3 regions of the Bacillus sp. ISL-46 genome follow, and region 2 is predicted to be linked to each of the others. Evidence: riboswitches for the same ligand, from Rfam matches in the RefSeq annotation. Region 2 holds a riboswitch; each other region holds the start of a gene.

Region 1 (5,910 bases), on a different contig from region 2:
ATTAAATTGCTCTATTGAAGACTTATACATTTGGTCATCTGAGGAAAAGGAAGCGTAATACTTAAAAACAGGCTCTTCAATTGAGTCTGTTTTTTTTATTGGATTAAGAAAATAGCACGCGAAAATTTTCGCGTGCTATTTTCTAAACAAACTAATTTCTTAAATCACACTTTTCTAAAGGTATAACCTTAGTTTTCTTTGTGAATTTATATCCTAGCCATACAATAAGGAATAATGGCAGTCCGATATATGAAACAAAAACACCGTTCCAATCGATTTGGTCACCCGTGAATGCTGAATAATTTTGTCCTAAGACAACAAACCCACAAACGGCAAACGCGAAGAGCGGACCAAAAGGGAAGAATTTTGATTTATATGGTAACAAGCTAAGGTCCTTACCTTGGGCGACAAATGCTTTACGGAATCGATAATGACATATTGCAATACCGAGCCATGCGATAAAGCCGGACATACCAGAAGCGTTTAACAACCATACATAAACCGTTCCATCCCCAAAGAAGGAAGCAAGAAATGCGAGTGTTCCCACTAAGGTTGTTGCAATTAAGGCATTGACTGGAACACCTTTTTTGTTTAATTTACCAAGGAATTTCGGTGCTTTGCCTTGACGGGCCAAATCCCAAAGCATCCGAGTGGATGCATACATTCCTGAATTTCCTGCCGATAATACAGCTGTAAGAATAACAGCATTCATGATTGAAGCGGCGAAAGCGATGCCTGCCTTTTGAAAAACCAGCGTAAATGGACTAACAGTTATATCCCCATTTGCTAAATTCCCGTTTGTATATGGAATAAGCAGTCCGATTACTAGTATAGCCAATACATAGAATAATAAAATGCGCCAGAAAACTTGTTTCACTGCACGAGGAATAGCTTTCTTTGGATCCTCCGTTTCACCAGCAGCAACACCTAAAAGCTCTGTTCCTTGGAAGGAGAAGCCTGCAGCCATAAAGATTCCCAGCATGGACATAAAGCCGCCGTGGAATGGAGCATCACCAACAGTGAAGTTTTTGAAGCCGATTGCTTCATTACCCATGATGCCGAAGATCATTAAAGTACCAGTAACGATAAAAATAATAACTGTAACAACTTTAATTAAGGAAAACCAATATTCTGCTTCTCCGAATCCTTTAACAGAAAGATAGTTTAATAGAAACATGATTACTAAAAAGATGCCGCTCCAAATGAATGAAGGCGTATGTGGAAACCAGAATTTCATAATCATTGTTACAGCAGCTAATTCGGCAGCAATCGTAATTGCCCAGTTATACCAATAGTTCCAGCCTAGGGCAAAACCAAGGGAAGGATCGACAAATTTGGTTGCATACGTACTAAAGCTTCCGGCAACTGGCATATAGGCACCCATTTCTGCTAAGCCCTGCATCAAAAAGTAAACCATAATACCAATAACAAGGTAGGAAAGGATTGCCCCGCCGGGTCCCGCACTATGGATAGCGCCGCCGCTAGCTAGAAAAAGTCCAGTGCCAATCGTCCCGCCAAGGGAAATCATTGTGAGGTGACGGGATTTTAAACTTCGTTTTAATTCCGTTGGATCCTGTTGTATTGTTAAGTCACTAGTATATTCACTCTCTTTTAATACTCTTGCTGTTTGCATTGTCTTGACTCCTCTTTTTCTAATTTTTTCGAGAAGGAGTTTGGAATAAAAAAATGCCATCGAAGAAGTATCGATGGCATTGTAAATACCCCGCATCATACCTTCCGAAAGATAGCTCAACACGCTTAGCTGGTAGGTTTAAGCGTGACAGTTCTGTTCCTATTTGGAGACAGCCCCAGCATGCTTTTTCAGAGATGAAAGCACACTTCGGCAGCTTTTCCTTTCAAACGGAGTCAGGGATGTCTCTCTCATCTCGTCCGCTTTACTGATAAAAACCGCGACCTCTACCTCATCGGTTTTGATGAGGATTTATCATATATAGTTAATATATTACTAAAGTATAAATATTATTTTATAATTGTCAATAATATATTATTCCAGAAATGAGAAGTCTTTATTCAATCAATTAGAATAGACAGATAATTGAGTTTTTTTTAATAAATTATTTAATTTACTTTAAAAGAGAGAATCGGTATTATTTTTAAATAGAATTAATTGCCTGTTTTTCATAGGAGGATTTTTACCATGCAGATTGTTGGAATGATTTCGGGATCTCTAATTGTTGTGGTTGCTTTTAACCTTTTTTTAATCCCTCATGAAGTATTAAGCAGTGGATTGAGCGGAATTTCTATGATTTTAGGGATGATCTCGCCTGTTAATACAGGGGTGGCAAATTTCCTGCTGAATTTTCCGTTATTGATTATTGGTTATAAAATGTTAGGGAAAAGATTTATCGTGAATTCCATCTTTGCTGTAATAATTATTTCAATCGGCCTTTATTTAATTCCCGTTCATGCCATTGCCGATGATAGGATTCTCTCTTCTATTTTCGGAGGTGCTTTAACCGGGTTAGGTGTCGGAATAGTTTTTCGCTGTTCTGGATCGACCGGGGGATTTGATATTATTGGCATGATTGTCGCGAGAAAAAGGGATTTTCCGATTGGTGTTTTACTTTCAGGTATGAATGCAGTCGTCATCTTGATCAGTGGATTTTTATTTGATTGGGATTCTGCTCTTTATACCTTGGTTTCCATTTTTGTTACAGGTAAAGTGGTAGATGCAATTTATACAGATCATGCTAAATTAACTTTAATGATCATTACAGAAAAGGGCGAAGAAATGAGAGATCATTTACTGACAAATTTGTATCGAGGCTTGACGATTATGGATGGGGTTGGCGGCTACTCTAATCACCAACGGAACGTAATGATAACGGTAATTTCTAGATACGAACTTAATGAAGTTAAAAACTTAATTTCAGAAGTTGATCCATCAGCATTTGTCAATATTACCGAAACAATTGAAGTCATGGGGCTGTTTCATCGGCCAAGTCCATAAAAAAAGGTTTGCATCTATCAAATAGATGCAAGCCTTTTTTAGTTAAGGCTTTGTTAAACTGCCTGTTGATTTCCGTTCTAGGTGCGTGCGGTTCGCGGGCGGTCCGGGGAACCGCACGCAGGAGTCTTCGCGCCTGGAACGAAGGTCAACAGGGTGCCAATATCAACAATAAGCTTTAACATAACCTTATTTAAAATAGAGACAGTGAATCACAGAGATTTCCCTCGTTTTTTTACCCATTTCATTAGCACATGAATAACCTCATCTAGTTCTTTACCAGTTGGAGTCAATTCATATTCCACTTTTTTTGGAGAGGTAGTAATGACGTTTTTGACAATCAATCCCTCATTTTCTAAATCACGTAAGCGTTCGGTTAAGAGACGATCAGATATTCCTGGAATAGATGATATTATTTCATGGTACCGCTTCGGTCCTTCCATAAGCGTATAAATAACAGAACCCATCCAACGTTTGCCAATAAATTCGATTGCCTTATGAAAGTTAATACATATATGTTTAATTTCCTCTGCAGAATGAGTCATACAATCTTGGTGGTTAGGTTCACTCATATAAAATCCCTCTTTTTTACTTTTCTAACTGTATAATACCATATTTGAATTACTTGACGATAGGTACTTACTAATAGTAAGATGAATTAGAACTTACTTTTAGTAAGCTAAAAATTCACAGGGGGAAATCTCTCATGCAAACCACATTAATAAAAAGTTTATCTGAAGTGATAAAAGAACGTCACTCTGTCAGAAAATATGATTCAACATACAATATTTCTCAAGAAGAAATTAAAGATATGCTAAAAGAAGCGACACAAGCACCATCCTCTAGTAATCTTCAACCATGGCGTTTTATTGTTATTCAAGATCAAGAGGCGAAAAAGGAACTAAGATCAATCGCCAACAATCAAGAGCAAGTAGAAACAGCGTCTGCCGTTATTGCAGTATTAGGCGATAAGGAAATGTATAAAAGTGTGGAAAAAGTCTATCGAAGTGCATACGAGGCTGGTTTGATGGACGAAGCTAATATGAATCGATTAATAGAAGGTACAAATAAAACATACCCACTTGCTCCAGAAGAAGTCTTGAAAAATATTGCCTCATTTGATGCTGGTTTAGTATCGATGCAGTTGATGTTAATTGCAAAAGACAGAGGGTATGACACCGTTCCAATGGGTGGATTTGATAAAGATAAATTCGTGAAAATGTTCAATGTCTCCGATCGACTTTTCCCAATTGTGTTGATTTCACTAGGGAAGGCGGCAGCACCTGCTTTCAATACAACACGTTTACCATTGGAGGATGTATTAATAGATTATAGATAAAAAAGTAGGCGCATGATAATTTTTCATGCGCATACTTAATTTATTAGTTATTAATATACTTTTCAAACACATAGCCAAAATCTTTTACTATATATTGTTTTTTGCTATCTTCTAACCACTGAAAGGCTGCTTGATTAAGCATTTTGAATTGAACAACCAAGTTGCTGTCTGCACTTGTCACACGACCGAGAGTAGTGGAAGCGACATCAAGGCTTTGTTTAGCAAACTGAAGCGAAATTTCATTTTCATGTGAGATTTCTGAAATTTTGATTAAGGCTTTATATAAATCCTTAACTTCTTCAATATGTTTCTTATGAACGTCGATGGAGAAAGGAACTGAGCCGATTTTAAATTTTATTTCTACATCAAGGTCAACGGTTCCGGCCGTTTCGAGTTTTACCTCTGAAATTCTATTCGTTGCATAACTATAGCGGTGGAGCATTCGCTTTTTGCTGGTTGCACTTGTCCCATCTAAATGGATAAGGGCGTTGTTTGTAAAACAGTATTCATCAGACTTTGATTTGATAAGAAAATAAATTTTTTCATTGTCTTCATGCATGACATAATCATCTGCGTCCACCTTATCGTAATTTTCCGGCTTAATGACAGAACCCACATCACTTAATCCCAAAATATCCGCGGCTACTTTTCCAAACATTGGTATCAACCTCACTTTTTTAAAATCATTCCATCCATTTTTACGAGGGGGGGACAATAAAGTTTCATCCTTATCCCAAAAACTTTATGCTTTAAAAAATGGTAGTATGCACCTGATTACTAAAAACAAATTAACAACAAGTAATGAAAAGAACATGGCAGGTTACAATCATCTCAGGTTCCTTGCTGGCCCCACTTTTTTACGAAATGGTTATGACTGATAAAGGACCAATCCAGAAAAAACGGAGAATTCCTTTTAAAGGTTTAGGGATGTCATTAATCATCCTTCTAGGAATTATTCTGATGCAATTGGAACAGGCAAATCACATATCGATTGCTGCAATAGCCTTAGGCGTCCTTCCGGTACTAATCGCTTCATTTGCCTATCCGCTTGGAAACAGAAAAATGATGGATATTTGCGGAGGGCGTCTTGATGTCTTTCAACGGGTATTAGGGATGCCAATATGAGTCTGCCATTGTGGGTTGTTTTATCTGTCTATGGTTTATTTACTGTTGGTCCACCAAGCAAAGGACAAATAGTCCAATCAGGCCTTGTTACGGTAACCTCAGGAGTGATTGCAACCATTCTATTTTTTAAAGCAACGGATCTTGTTAGAGGAAATATGCAAAAGCTTGCTGCTGTGGAGGCCACGCAATCAATAGAGGTTTTATTTGCAGTAATAGGAGAATTGTTAATTTTGAATACTGTTTTCCCGAATGAATTATCCTGGTTTGGTATGGTATTGGTAATGGTCGGAATGATCCTGCACAGCTTTTTTTCGCATAAAAGTAACCCGAAAAATCATCGCAGTGAAAGTCCTGAAAAAACTGTGCCTAGAAATGTTTGATCCTTATCAATTTAGATTGATAAGGATTGTTTTGGTAGTTCCTGACCTTTTTTAACCGTTTAAATAGGGACTAAGCTTGTCAATTGTTTCTTGTACCT
Region 2 (5,910 bases):
TCTCTTTTAGAAGTTCATCCGAATTTCTTGCGTACACGAAACCACGTGTAATGGTGTCTGGTCCGGATATAATCCTTCGGTCACCTTTACTAATGGTTATCACAATTACGAGCATACCATCCTCAGAAAGCTGTTTACGGTCTCGTAACACAATGTCCCCGACATCGCCAACGCCCATCCCGTCCACATACGTATCTCCGGCTGGAATCGACCGAGTCTGACGGGCCACCTGGTTTTCAACATCGACGACATCACCATTTTTGATAATGAAGGTATTTCCCTTTTCTACTCCAACGGACTCGGCTAACAACCGGTGGTGATGCAGCATTCGATATTCACCGTGGATTGGAATAAAATAGGTTGGTTTCATTAAGGTAAGCATGAGTTTTAAGTCTTCCTGATAGCCATGTCCGGAAACATGCATACCCGTTGTACTTCCGGATCCATAAATAACTTTGGCGCCCAGTTGAAATAAATTGTCAATGATCCGAGAAACGTCCTTTTCATTTCCTGGTATTGGAGATGCGGCTAAGATAACCGTGTCTCCGGGATAAACGGAGACATCACGAAAGTTTCCGCTCGCTAGACGAGAAAGGGCAGCCATTGGCTCTCCTTGACTACCCGTACAAAGGATAACCACCTTTTCAGGAGAAAGTCGATCGACTTCACGTGGTTCGATGATCATCCCATCGGGAATAGTTAAATAACCACGTTCAATCGCAACAGAGACCACATTGACCATACTCCGGCCAAGAAGAGCGATCTTTCGATTGGCCTTTATCGCCGCGGCAACCACCTGTTGAACCCGATTCACATTTGATGCAAAAGTAGAGATAAATATTTTCCCGTCAGCTTTCATGAAGGCCTCATCCAAATTGTCACCAATCATTTGCTCGGACGGTGTTAGCCCCTTACGCTCAGCATTGGTACTTTCAGATATTAAAACTAAGACACCTTGCTGACCGATATCGGCCATTTTATGAATATCTGAATGTTGATTATTCACAGGCGTTAAGTCAAACTTGAAATCCCCGGTATGAACGACATTACCCTCAGGTGTATGAAAGACAATACCGAGACAATCAGGAACACTATGACTTACTCTGAAAAAGGATACAGTGGTTTCTCCAAACTCAAGTTTTGAATTAGAATCAATCGTCATGAGTTTGGTGTTTCCATGGAGACGATGCTCATCAATCTTTAATTCAATTAGACCAAGTGTAAAATGGGTAGCGTAGATAGGGATATTCAATTTTCTTAAGATATAAGGAATACCGCCAATATGATCTTCGTGCCCATGGGTCACAATTAGAGCGCGGATTTTCTCCTGATTTTCTTCTAAGTAAGTAATATCGGGGATAATCAAATCAATTCCTAATAAACTTTCGTCTGGAAACTTACCACCGCAGTCAATAATAAAAATATCATCTGCGTACTGAACCACATACATATTTTTACCGATTTCATTTATGCCGCCTAAGGCGAAAATAGATAATTTATTATCATTAGTTCGCAAGTTAATATCCTCCTTATTCCAAGTAAATAAGAATAGTATGCCCTTTTGAATTTACTTTATCGGAAGGAGAGAGGTGAAACTTTTGTCGATCACAAAAAAACTGCCAAATACCCGGTTTTTTACGGAGTTTGGCAGCTATTTTTATCGGTATTTAGATTAATACTTTAACATTGCTCGCTGGTAGAACACCTTGTAGTGTTCTTTGCTCTTCGGTGGTTAACGGGAGCAATGGCAGGCGAAGACCTCCAACGTTCACTCCATTCATATTCAATGCGGCTTTTACCGGTGCTGGGTTTGGTGCCGCAAATAATGCTTTCATAATCGGGAGAAGACGGCGATGGGCACTAGCTGCATCTTGGACATTCCCATTTTTAAAATGATTAATCATTTCTTGTATTTCATTACCAATGACATGGGAAGCAACGGAAACCACTCCAGCTCCACCAATGGCTAAAACCGGTAATGCTAAGCCATCATCACCACTATAAAGGGTAAAATCACTTGGTGCTTGGCTAATAATTTCAGCCATAGCATCTAAGTTACCGCTTGCTTCTTTTAAGGCGACAATATTCTGAATCTGTGAAAGTCGAACAATGGTCTCTACCGACAGGTTGACCACACTTCGGCCGGGGATATTATAAAGCATAATCGGTAATGGTGTAGATTCAGCAATCGATTTGAAGTGCTGATACATGCCTTCTTGGGATGGTTTGTTGTAATAAGGAGCAACAAGCATAATCCCATCGACTCCTGTTTCTTCAGCCAGCTTTGTTAAGCTGATGGAAGCTCTCGTGTTATTTGAGCCAGTTCCAGCGATAACCGGAACTCTTCCATTGACAGCGTCGACAACAAATTTAAATAAAGCGACTTTTTCTTCCGTTGTTAATGTAGGAGATTCTCCGGTTGTACCAGCAACTACGATTCCATCGGTACCATTTTCAATTAAATAATCAACAAGTGTTCTAGTCGCGTTAAAATCTACTTCACCATTTTGATCAAATGGTGTAACCATAGCGGTTAAAACTTGGCCAAAATTCATCATTTCTCACCCTTTAATTAAAATTTTTTTAAAATTTAGAGGTGGGTAAGGCCATTCATAATTTAACGCAAAAAAGCAACAGCGAGGGTTCGCTGTTGCAGTAGAAACATAAAAAAAATAAGTTCCCGTGCGTAAGATAGCCCTCCATATAGTTTCCTATATGACAGTTCTGTATTTTTTCAATAGCAGAACCAGCTTCAAGACCAATGAGATTCATTGAAGCTTCGGCAAATTCCCCTTTTTACAATCATCATTGGACCTCATTATCCTCATATTGTGTACTAATGGTCTTTGCGCCTCTATCCTCACTTCAAAAAACGTGAAGTAAGAAAATATTTAATTGATAGTAAATATATCAGAATATTCCCTTTGGTTCAAGGGCAATTGGAACTTTATTTGAAATTCACACTATATTTCTGCCGTTTCTAAACTCAGTTTATCCTTTTCAACTTCTAAGGCAGATACAATATAAGCAAAACCGTTCATAACAAAGTAAATAACATTAGATTGGACCCGTTCCTTTTCTCCCAAATAAGTATTTATGATAATACTGAAGGAAAAAAAGACAACAAATGATAATGCAATTTTATTAAAAATTATCATATCTACCGACCCCTTTAATTAGGATTGTTATGATTATCATATTGGCTATAAACCGGTTTTATGCGTGCCTTCGATCGGCCGGTTACCTGTAATCAATTAGGGTCGGGGGTTGGTCCAGTCATAATCGTCCTTCCAGAACGTTCTTTCTTGTCGTGCAGAAAGTAGTAAAGAATTGAGGTTGCCAGAGCGGCAATACCTAAGATTACATACAGGCTCCTAAAGCCGGTTAATGGAATAATGAATCCAAGGATATATGGACCGAATCCAAGTCCTGCATCAAGAAAGATAAAGAAGGTCGATGTCGCCAAACCCATCCGATGGGGGGGAGTTACTTTAACGGCCACTGCCTGGGTGCTTGACTGCATGTTACCGAAACCTAGGCCAATTAGAACACCTGCTACCAATAAAGTGATGCTAATACTTGCTGAACTTAATAGAAACAAGCCGGCTGCTAAAAGGACAAAGCCCGGATACATTATATAGTTTGCACCCTTCAGGTCCATTAAGCGGCCTGTGATCGGGCGTGATAACAATACTGCGATAGAATAGACTAGGAAGAAGAAACTCGCCGTACTAACTAAGTCGATTTCGATCGCATAGAAGTTAATAAAAGAAAGAACGCTGGAATAACAAAAAGCGACTACCAGTGTAATGACAGCGATGGGCAGTGCCTTTGGCTCAATATAGTTGGAAAGCTTAAATCCTTTTACTTCAGATGTTTTTACAGATACAACTAATGGAGGCACATCGACGAAGAATGCAGTGATCAAACTAATTACCCCTAAAACAAGGGAGAATATAAAAATCATTTGGAAATCTGTATGTTGGGTCATATAAAGTCCGATGAATGGCCCGATAGCGGTAGCGAGTGTTGCACTCATGCTGAAGTAGCCAATCCCTTCCGCTTTTCGAGCAGCCGGGATAATCTGAGCCACAATCGTTCCAGTGGCTGTCCCGACCATTCCCCCTGCAATCCCATGGAGTAAGCGGGTAATAAGCAGGAAGGTAATCCCGAAGTTCACAAAATACAAAAGAAGCGTCAAAATAAATAAAATGATACCAATGAATAACGTTTTCTTTCGGCCAATTGACTCAATAAATCGGCCAATCAATAACCGGCCAATTAAAGACCCGACAATAAATATTCCTGTTACAAGCCCTGCTTGACTTGTAGAAGCACCAAATTCATCGACTGCATAAACACCGATGATTACGATTAATAAATAAAAGACTAAAGTTACGAAAAAATTGACCGCAGAAACAATAGTGAAATCCTTTGTCCACAGTTTAGCTCTAGGTTGAGTCACTTTTTAAAACCCCTTATTTAATAATATTTTTACGAATTTCCCCCATAATGCGGATGGCCTCGAGCTGTTCATGCTCTGAGATGCCTTTTAAAATGTCCGTTTCATACTGATCAATCGTCACACGGACTTCCGTATATACTTTTCTCCCAAGCTCTGTCAGCTGTGTTCTTTTTTCACGTTTATCATTGCTCGGAACCTGCTCGACATAGCCCAATTCTTCCAAGCGGTTCATGGTCCGGGTGACAGTGGGCTTCTCTACATATAAATAATGAGAGAGTTCCACTAGCGTTGCCGAGCCATTATTGAATAAGTAGTAAAAAATCGACCATTGCGCTCTGTGGAGATTATGCTCGGCGAGATGGAAATTTAGTTTATTCTCAAACGGACGGTACAACATCAGTAATTGGTGGAAAAATTTTTGAGAAGTATTTATTTGAAACACTCCTTGTTAAATGGTTAGTTAGAGTAATAATTACCTTAGGTAACTATTATAGTATAACAGAAATGATAATAAAATGTCTAATGTCAGAGGTGGGGTGATACTAATCAAACGTTTGATTGGAACGGGATGAGGCCTTGGTGTATATGGATTTTTAGGGTAAAGGATTTTTCTTGATAAACTAATCAAACGATTGATTAAAAGGGTCTGAGGCCTTGGTGTATAAGGTTTTTATGAGGTAAGTAATTTTTTATGAAAAAAAACTAATCAAACGATTGATTAAAAAGAGCAGAAAATTTACCTGAAAAAATTAATCAAACGTTTGATTAAATGTGGATGAAGCCTTGGTATTGCTCTATTTTTCCTATTAGTTATTTCGATACAAATACAAACCAAATCCTAAGGTATCTCTGCCCCATGTCAAATAGGTCCGGCGCCATGTACGAATTCGCTGCAGCATCGCTTCACAATCGGGATCATCTGGATTTTCAAGACAATAATTCTCGACTGACATCGAATAAAGCCATTCGTAATCATCCCAGTCATCATCATTAGCAACATAAGACCAAAGTGGGATTAAACCTAATTCTTCCCCAGCCTTAACGGTATCCGCATGGCTTTTACATTCCGACTCGTCTGTACCGCCAAGCGCCTCTAAATACTCAGGACTGGGAGTCTGCTTCCAATAGCCTTCACCTATTAAAATGTGGCCATTTTTCTTTACAAGACGTTTTAGTGTTTTAAGTGTAGGTTCCATTCCGCCCAAGGCATGGGTAGATCCGATACAAATCCCAAAATCATACCCGTCTGGCTCACATCTCTCGATCGCCGTGCTGGCATCTTTTACGATAAACTCAATACTGCCTTCAGGAATTCTATTACTAGCATTCCGCTTTGCTTCCTCAATGGACCCGTTGTACAATTCTATTGCAGTGGCGGTACCCTGGAAGTTTTCCACCAACCGAATTAACAATTCGCATTTACCAGCCCCAATATCAATCACCTT
Region 3 (5,910 bases), on a different contig from region 2:
ACATCAAAGACTTACGTGCCATAATTAAAGAAGTCGTTAGAAAAGCAAGCGAAGGTGTAGACCTAAGTGAAGCAAAAGTGGTTATCTCAGGAGGACGCGGGGTTAAGAGTGCGGATGGTTTTGAACCGCTTAAAGAACTTGCGAATGTCCTTGGCGGAGCGGTAGGAGCTTCACGTGGTGCCTGTGATGCCGACTATTGCGATTACTCTTTACAAATTGGTCAAACTGGCAAGGTAGTGACACCAGACCTTTACATTGCTTGTGGTATTTCTGGAGCAATCCAGCACTTAGCCGGCATGTCTAACTCAAAAGTAATTGTGGCCATTAACAAAGATCCTGAGGCTAATATCTTCAAAGTAGCTGATTACGGAATCGTAGGCGACTTGTTTGAAGTGGTGCCATTACTAACAGAAGAGTTTAAAAAACTGAAAGTGCACTCATAATAAGAAGAGCGAGCGGAGGCTTCCGCTCGTTTTTTTAGGGGATACTTAGGTTAATAACAGGGTAAAATGATCGATGAAGCAATTTATTAGCTTGATTTTCCAAACGATGTTATACTTTCGGTAAGTAATTCAGTAATCATTAGGAGGGCAATATAAATGGCAATTTCACACTTAACAGATCAAAACTTTTCTGCTGAAACAGGTTCAGGCCTTGTTCTCGTAGATTTTTGGGCACCATGGTGCGGACCTTGTAAAATGATAGCTCCAGTTCTTGAAGAACTTGACTTAGAAATGGGCGAAAAAGTTAAAATCACTAAACTTGATGTGGATGATAACCCGCAAACTGCAGCAAATTTCGGTGTTATGAGCATTCCAACATTATTAGTAATGAAAAATGGCGAAGTGGTAGACAAAGTAGTCGGCTTCCAACCAAAAGATGCATTAGCAAGTGTTTTAGAAAAACACGTGTAAGTATAGAAAGACAAAACCTTAGCTGGAACCAATCCAGCTAAGGTTTTTCTTTTTTGCAAATGACTACCACTTTCATTTATGAGCCTTTTCCTTTAAAATTTTAACAGGCACTATATATAGAGACGGGAGTGGAGTGGCCGGAATGAATGAAATAATCAAGCAAAAACTGACGCTGCTGCCGGATCAACCTGGCTGCTACTTAATGAAAGACCGTCAGGGTACGATTATTTATGTGGGGAAGGCAAAAGTATTAAAGAATCGCGTACGTTCTTATTTCTCTGGGTCACACGATGGAAAGACGCTTAGACTAGTCAATGAGATTGAGGACTTTGAATATATTGTAACCTCTTCAAATATTGAAGCACTTCTACTTGAACTCAACCTAATAAAAAAATACGATCCGAAATACAATATCATGCTGAAGGATGATAAAACCTATCCATTTATTAAGCTGACAGCTGAAAAGCATCCGAAACTCATCATTACAAGAAAAGTAAAGAAGGACAAAGGTAAATACTTTGGTCCGTACCCAAATGCGACTGCTGCCAATGAAACCAAAAAGCTTCTTGACCGAATATATCCGCTGCGAAAATGCTCAACCCTGCCTGACCGAGTATGCTTGTACTACCATTTAGGGCAGTGCCTGGCACCATGTGTCAATGAAATTCAGGAACAACAGTATAAGCAAATGACGGATGAAATTACTCGCTTTTTGAATGGTGGTTATAAAGAAATAAAAAAAGAGCTTCAAGCAAAAATGTCAGCAGCTGCTGAAGAGTTGGACTTCGAACGAGCGAAAGAGTTCCGTGATAAAATCATCCATATCGAAACCATCATGGAAAAACAGAAAATTTCCATGAACGATTTTACGGACCGTGATGTATTTGGCTATGCCGTCGATAAAGGCTGGATGTGTGTGCAAGTTTTTTTTGTCCGCCAAGGGAAATTAATTGAGCGGGACGTCTCCATGTTCCCCTTCTATAATGAACCAGAGGAAGAAATACTAACTTTCCTCGGACAATTTTATTCGAAAGCTAATCACTTCAAGCCGAAGGAAATTCTGATTCAAGATGAAGTCGATTTAAGTTTGGCGGAACAACTACTTGAAGTAAAGGTGCTCCAGCCACAACGAGGGCAGAAAAAGGATATTGTCCAATTGGCGATCAAAAATGCAAAAATAGCCTTAAATGAAAAGTTTTCCTTGATCGAGAAGGATGAAGACCGCACCATTAAGGCTGTCGAGAACTTGGGAGAGTTACTGGGAATTTATACGCCGCACCGAATCGAAGCATTCGATAACTCCAACATCCAAGGAACAGACCCAGTATCAGCCATGGTCGTTTTCATTGATGGAAAGGCAAATCATCGGGAATACCGGAAATATAAGATCAAAACCGTTCAAGGACCTGATGATTATGAATCCATGCGTGAAGTGACAAGAAGAAGGTATTCACGCGCCTTAAAAGAAGAACTTCCCCTCCCAGATTTAATCATCATCGATGGTGGTAAAGGCCATGTTGAAGCCGTAAGAGATGTGTTGGAAAATGAGTTAGGACTGGATATTCCTCTCTCGGGACTCGTCAAAGATGATAAACACAAAACTTCCCAATTGCTGTACGGCAATCCTTTGGGAATTGTTCCATTAGGCCGAAACAGCCAGGAGTTTTATTTACTGCAAAGAATTCAAGACGAGGTCCATCGCTTTGCCATTACGTTTCATCGTCAGCTTCGTGGAAAAAGTGCCTTTCAATCCTTGCTCGACGATATTCCTGGAATCGGTGAGAAACGGAAAAAGCTATTGCTAAAACAATTTGGCTCTGTGAAAAAAATGAAAGAGGCTAGTATGGAGGAATTTACAAATATCGGAATTCCTATGAATGTAGCCGAAGAATTAATTAAAAAACTTCAATCCTAGTGATTGTAAGAAAAAATAGAACATGCTATAATAAGTGAAAATTTAATTTACTATCACTTTTACGTATTAAAGTGAAGGTAGAGGTGCGAGCTTCAAGAGTAATGGTTCTGAGAAGGATGAGCTTCTAAGACGGATCATGAAAGGGAATGTTCGCCGAAGTAAAGAAAGTCTCATTTCTTTCTTTGCTGGTCCTGTATTGAATAAATGCCGGATTGTCAGGACGAATGTCTTGGAGAGCTATCTTACATTGTAGGTGCGAGAATATTTTTTCGTGTTCTAAAGCAATGAGATGCCCTTCTCATTGCTTTTTTTGTTTTTTGGGGGATAAATAAGGTATTCACTTGAAAGAAGGAGAAACAAATATGGGGATTATTGTGCAAAAATTCGGAGGCACCTCCGTTGCGAATGTAGAAAGAATACTAAATGTTGCATCCTGTGTAAAAGAGGAGACAGACCGTGGCAATAATGTAGTCGTTGTTGTTTCTGCGATGGGAAAATCAACGGATACATTGGTCGGATTAGCAAAAGAAATTTCCGCACAGCCAAATAAGCGGGAAATGGACATGTTGTTATCAACAGGAGAACAGGTAACCATTGCGTTATTGTCAATGGCTTTAAATCAGCAAGGGCTTTACGCCGTTTCTTTTACAGGCTGGCAGGCAGGAATCATCACAGAACCTGTCCATGGAAATGCCCGCATTTCGAATATTAAAACGTCTGCAATTGAAACGGAACTCGCAACGGGTAAGGTTGTCATTGTGGCAGGATTCCAAGGAATCACGGAAGAAGGCGCAATTACGACGCTCGGTCGTGGTGGTTCTGACACAACAGCTGTGGCATTAGCGGCAGCCTTAAAGGCAGATAAATGCGATATTTATACCGATGTTACTGGGGTTTTCACCACGGATCCAAGATATATCAAGAATGCTCGCAAATTATTATCTGTATCGTACGATGAAATGCTAGAGTTAGCTAATTTAGGTGCTGGCGTGCTCCATCCAAGAGCAGTAGAATTTGCTAAAAACTATCAGGTTCGGCTTGAGGTTCGCTCGAGCATGGAGAGAGTAGAAGGAACAGTTATTGAGGAGGAAGCAGCAATGGAACAAAACTTAGTAGTCCGCGGTGTCGCATTTGAAGACGAAATTACAAAAGTAACAGTATTAGGATTGGCGAATTCATTAACTAGTCTTTCTACCATCTTTTCAACACTAGCGGAAAATCACCTGAATGTTGACATTATTATTCAAAGTACTACAGAGGGCGATACGGCTAATTTGTCTTTCTCTATCCATACTAATGATTTATTAGAAACATTAAAGGTATTAGAAGACAATAAAGCAGTGCTTGCTTATGAGCAGATTGATGCGGAAAATAAATTAGCGAAGGTGTCAATTGTTGGCTCAGGAATGATTTCTAATCCTGGCGTAGCAGCAAAAATGTTTGAGGTACTCGCTGCAAACAACATCCAAATTAAAATGGTCAGCACATCCGAAATCAAAGTATCAGCAGTAGTAGAAGAAAAAAGTATGTTAAAAGCAGTAGAAGTCTTACACGAAGCCTTCGAACTGGCAAACAAATAAAAAAATGGTGTCAGGCACCAAGCGGTGCCTGACACCCTATTCTCACGTTTAGTTCTTTTCCCATTTAACAGTGAAAAGGACTTTATTTGATTTCTTTACAGGATGTTCAAAGGTTTCTGCATTGGCTTCTTTTTGTAGTTCAATTTGTTGGGCAAGGAAGCCGGCTTCGAGTTGGAAAAAGTGCTCAGCTTTTGATTTCACACGCGGGACAATAACAGGACTCATTAGTTCAAATTGGATCTCAGTTTTATTTTCTTTTTTAATTTCAAGTTGGCCCCAAGAGGCTTTGGTGAAAAAATCCATAATCTGAGCAATATCAGTTAGTGGAAATTTACGTGCGAGACGTTTTCCGGCCCAATATAAAATTTCAGGTGTATCTTTTCCTAAAATCTCAGGTAAAAGAATTTCTCTGATTAATTCATACCCGAATAGAGATATGGATTTTGGTTCATCGGTATCTATATTCTCAACAACAACTGTACTATCGTTCACAAGCTTCCCCTCTTTCTATCATTCTATTATATACGCTTTTTGTTAGGTGTCAGTACAGTTTTTTTAGATAAAACGAATCAAATTACATTAGTTTTTTTGTTATTTTGCAATATCTTGCCTTGTTTTCCATGATAATTATAATTCCCGATATGGTAAAAATAACAACCGTTATATCTTGGTAATTAATTGTAATTATCTATTTATTTTAATATAGATCCAAATTATTGGTGAAAATAATCAATCTATTATAATTTCAATATATTTTAAAAATTTTATTATTTATGATAGAATTGTGTATCCGTTTTCTTGACGCTCTAACATGATGGGAGTAAAATGGACATGTCACATTATTGTCACACTGATGTTAGGTTTCATATAAGGGGATTTCAATGCTAGAAACTGAACATCATTTTTTTTAAACATTATAGGGGGGTAAATTTATGGCAGGTAATCGAGAGTTTGTTTATCGGAGATTGCATTCGTTGCTAGGGGTTATTCCAATCGGGATCTTTGTAATCCAGCATCTGATTGTGAACCACTATGCGACAGTTGGGGTAGAATCCTTCAACAAAGCTGCGAATTTTATGGGAAATCTTCCTTTTCGCTATGTGTTAGAAACTGTAATTATTTATTTACCAATTTTATTCCATGCAATCTACGGGCTGTATATTGCTTTTACAGCCAAAAACAATGCAAGCCAATATGGATTCTTTAGAAATTGGATGTTTATGCTTCAACGTGTGTCTGGTGTGATTACACTTATTTTTATCACATGGCATGTATGGGAAACTCGGGTAGCAGCGGCGTTTGGAAATGAAGTTAACTTTCAAATGATGCAAGATATTCTTTCCTCACCGTTTATGTTTGCGTTTTATGTCATTGGGATTATTTCAGCAATTTTCCACTTTGCAAACGGATTGTGGTCATTCTTAGTTAGCTGGGGCATCACAGTATCTCCACGTTCTCAAGTTATTTCTACATACGTGACAATCGTTATTTTCTTAGCTCT

The links. Region 2 has a riboswitch for lysine ahead of dapA (4-hydroxy-tetrahydrodipicolinate synthase). Riboswitches for the same ligand answer to the same signal wherever they lie in the genome.
Region 1: another riboswitch for lysine. It lies ahead of J7E67_RS21550 (amino acid permease); the one in region 2 lies ahead of dapA (4-hydroxy-tetrahydrodipicolinate synthase).
Region 3: another riboswitch for lysine. It lies ahead of J7E67_RS10825 (aspartate kinase); the one in region 2 lies ahead of dapA (4-hydroxy-tetrahydrodipicolinate synthase).

Annotation. Positions count from the first base shown of each region.
Region 1 covers NZ_JAGGQR010000045.1:195,622-201,531, forward strand. The annotation lists gene J7E67_RS21545 (helix-turn-helix domain-containing protein) at 1-58, shown strand, start outside; gene J7E67_RS21550 (amino acid permease) at 152-1,633, opposite strand; lysine riboswitch at 1,738-1,928, opposite strand; gene J7E67_RS21555 (YitT family protein) at 2,159-2,971, shown strand; gene J7E67_RS21560 (winged helix-turn-helix transcriptional regulator) at 3,181-3,540, opposite strand; gene J7E67_RS21565 (nitroreductase family protein) at 3,675-4,307, shown strand; gene J7E67_RS21570 (PH domain-containing protein) at 4,351-4,965, opposite strand; partial or broken gene J7E67_RS21575 (DMT family transporter) at 5,106-5,812, shown strand; gene J7E67_RS21580 (DUF421 domain-containing protein) at 5,864-5,910, opposite strand, start outside.
Region 2 covers NZ_JAGGQR010000038.1:19,536-25,445, forward strand. The annotation lists gene J7E67_RS17930 (ribonuclease J) at 1-1,450, opposite strand, end outside; gene dapA (4-hydroxy-tetrahydrodipicolinate synthase) at 1,668-2,555, opposite strand; lysine riboswitch at 2,685-2,865, opposite strand; gene J7E67_RS17940 (hypothetical protein) at 2,964-3,158, opposite strand; gene J7E67_RS17945 (MFS transporter) at 3,251-4,465, opposite strand; gene J7E67_RS17950 (MarR family winged helix-turn-helix transcriptional regulator) at 4,479-4,898, opposite strand; gene J7E67_RS17955 (methyltransferase domain-containing protein) at 5,272-5,910, opposite strand, start outside.
Region 3 covers NZ_JAGGQR010000015.1:228,250-234,159, reverse strand. The annotation lists gene J7E67_RS10840 (electron transfer flavoprotein subunit alpha/FixB family protein) at 1-443, shown strand, start outside; gene trxA (thioredoxin) at 600-914, shown strand; gene uvrC (excinuclease ABC subunit UvrC) at 1,057-2,829, shown strand; lysine riboswitch at 2,900-3,077, shown strand; gene J7E67_RS10825 (aspartate kinase) at 3,192-4,409, shown strand; gene J7E67_RS10820 (YslB family protein) at 4,458-4,901, opposite strand; gene J7E67_RS10815 (succinate dehydrogenase cytochrome b558 subunit) at 5,342-5,910, shown strand, end outside.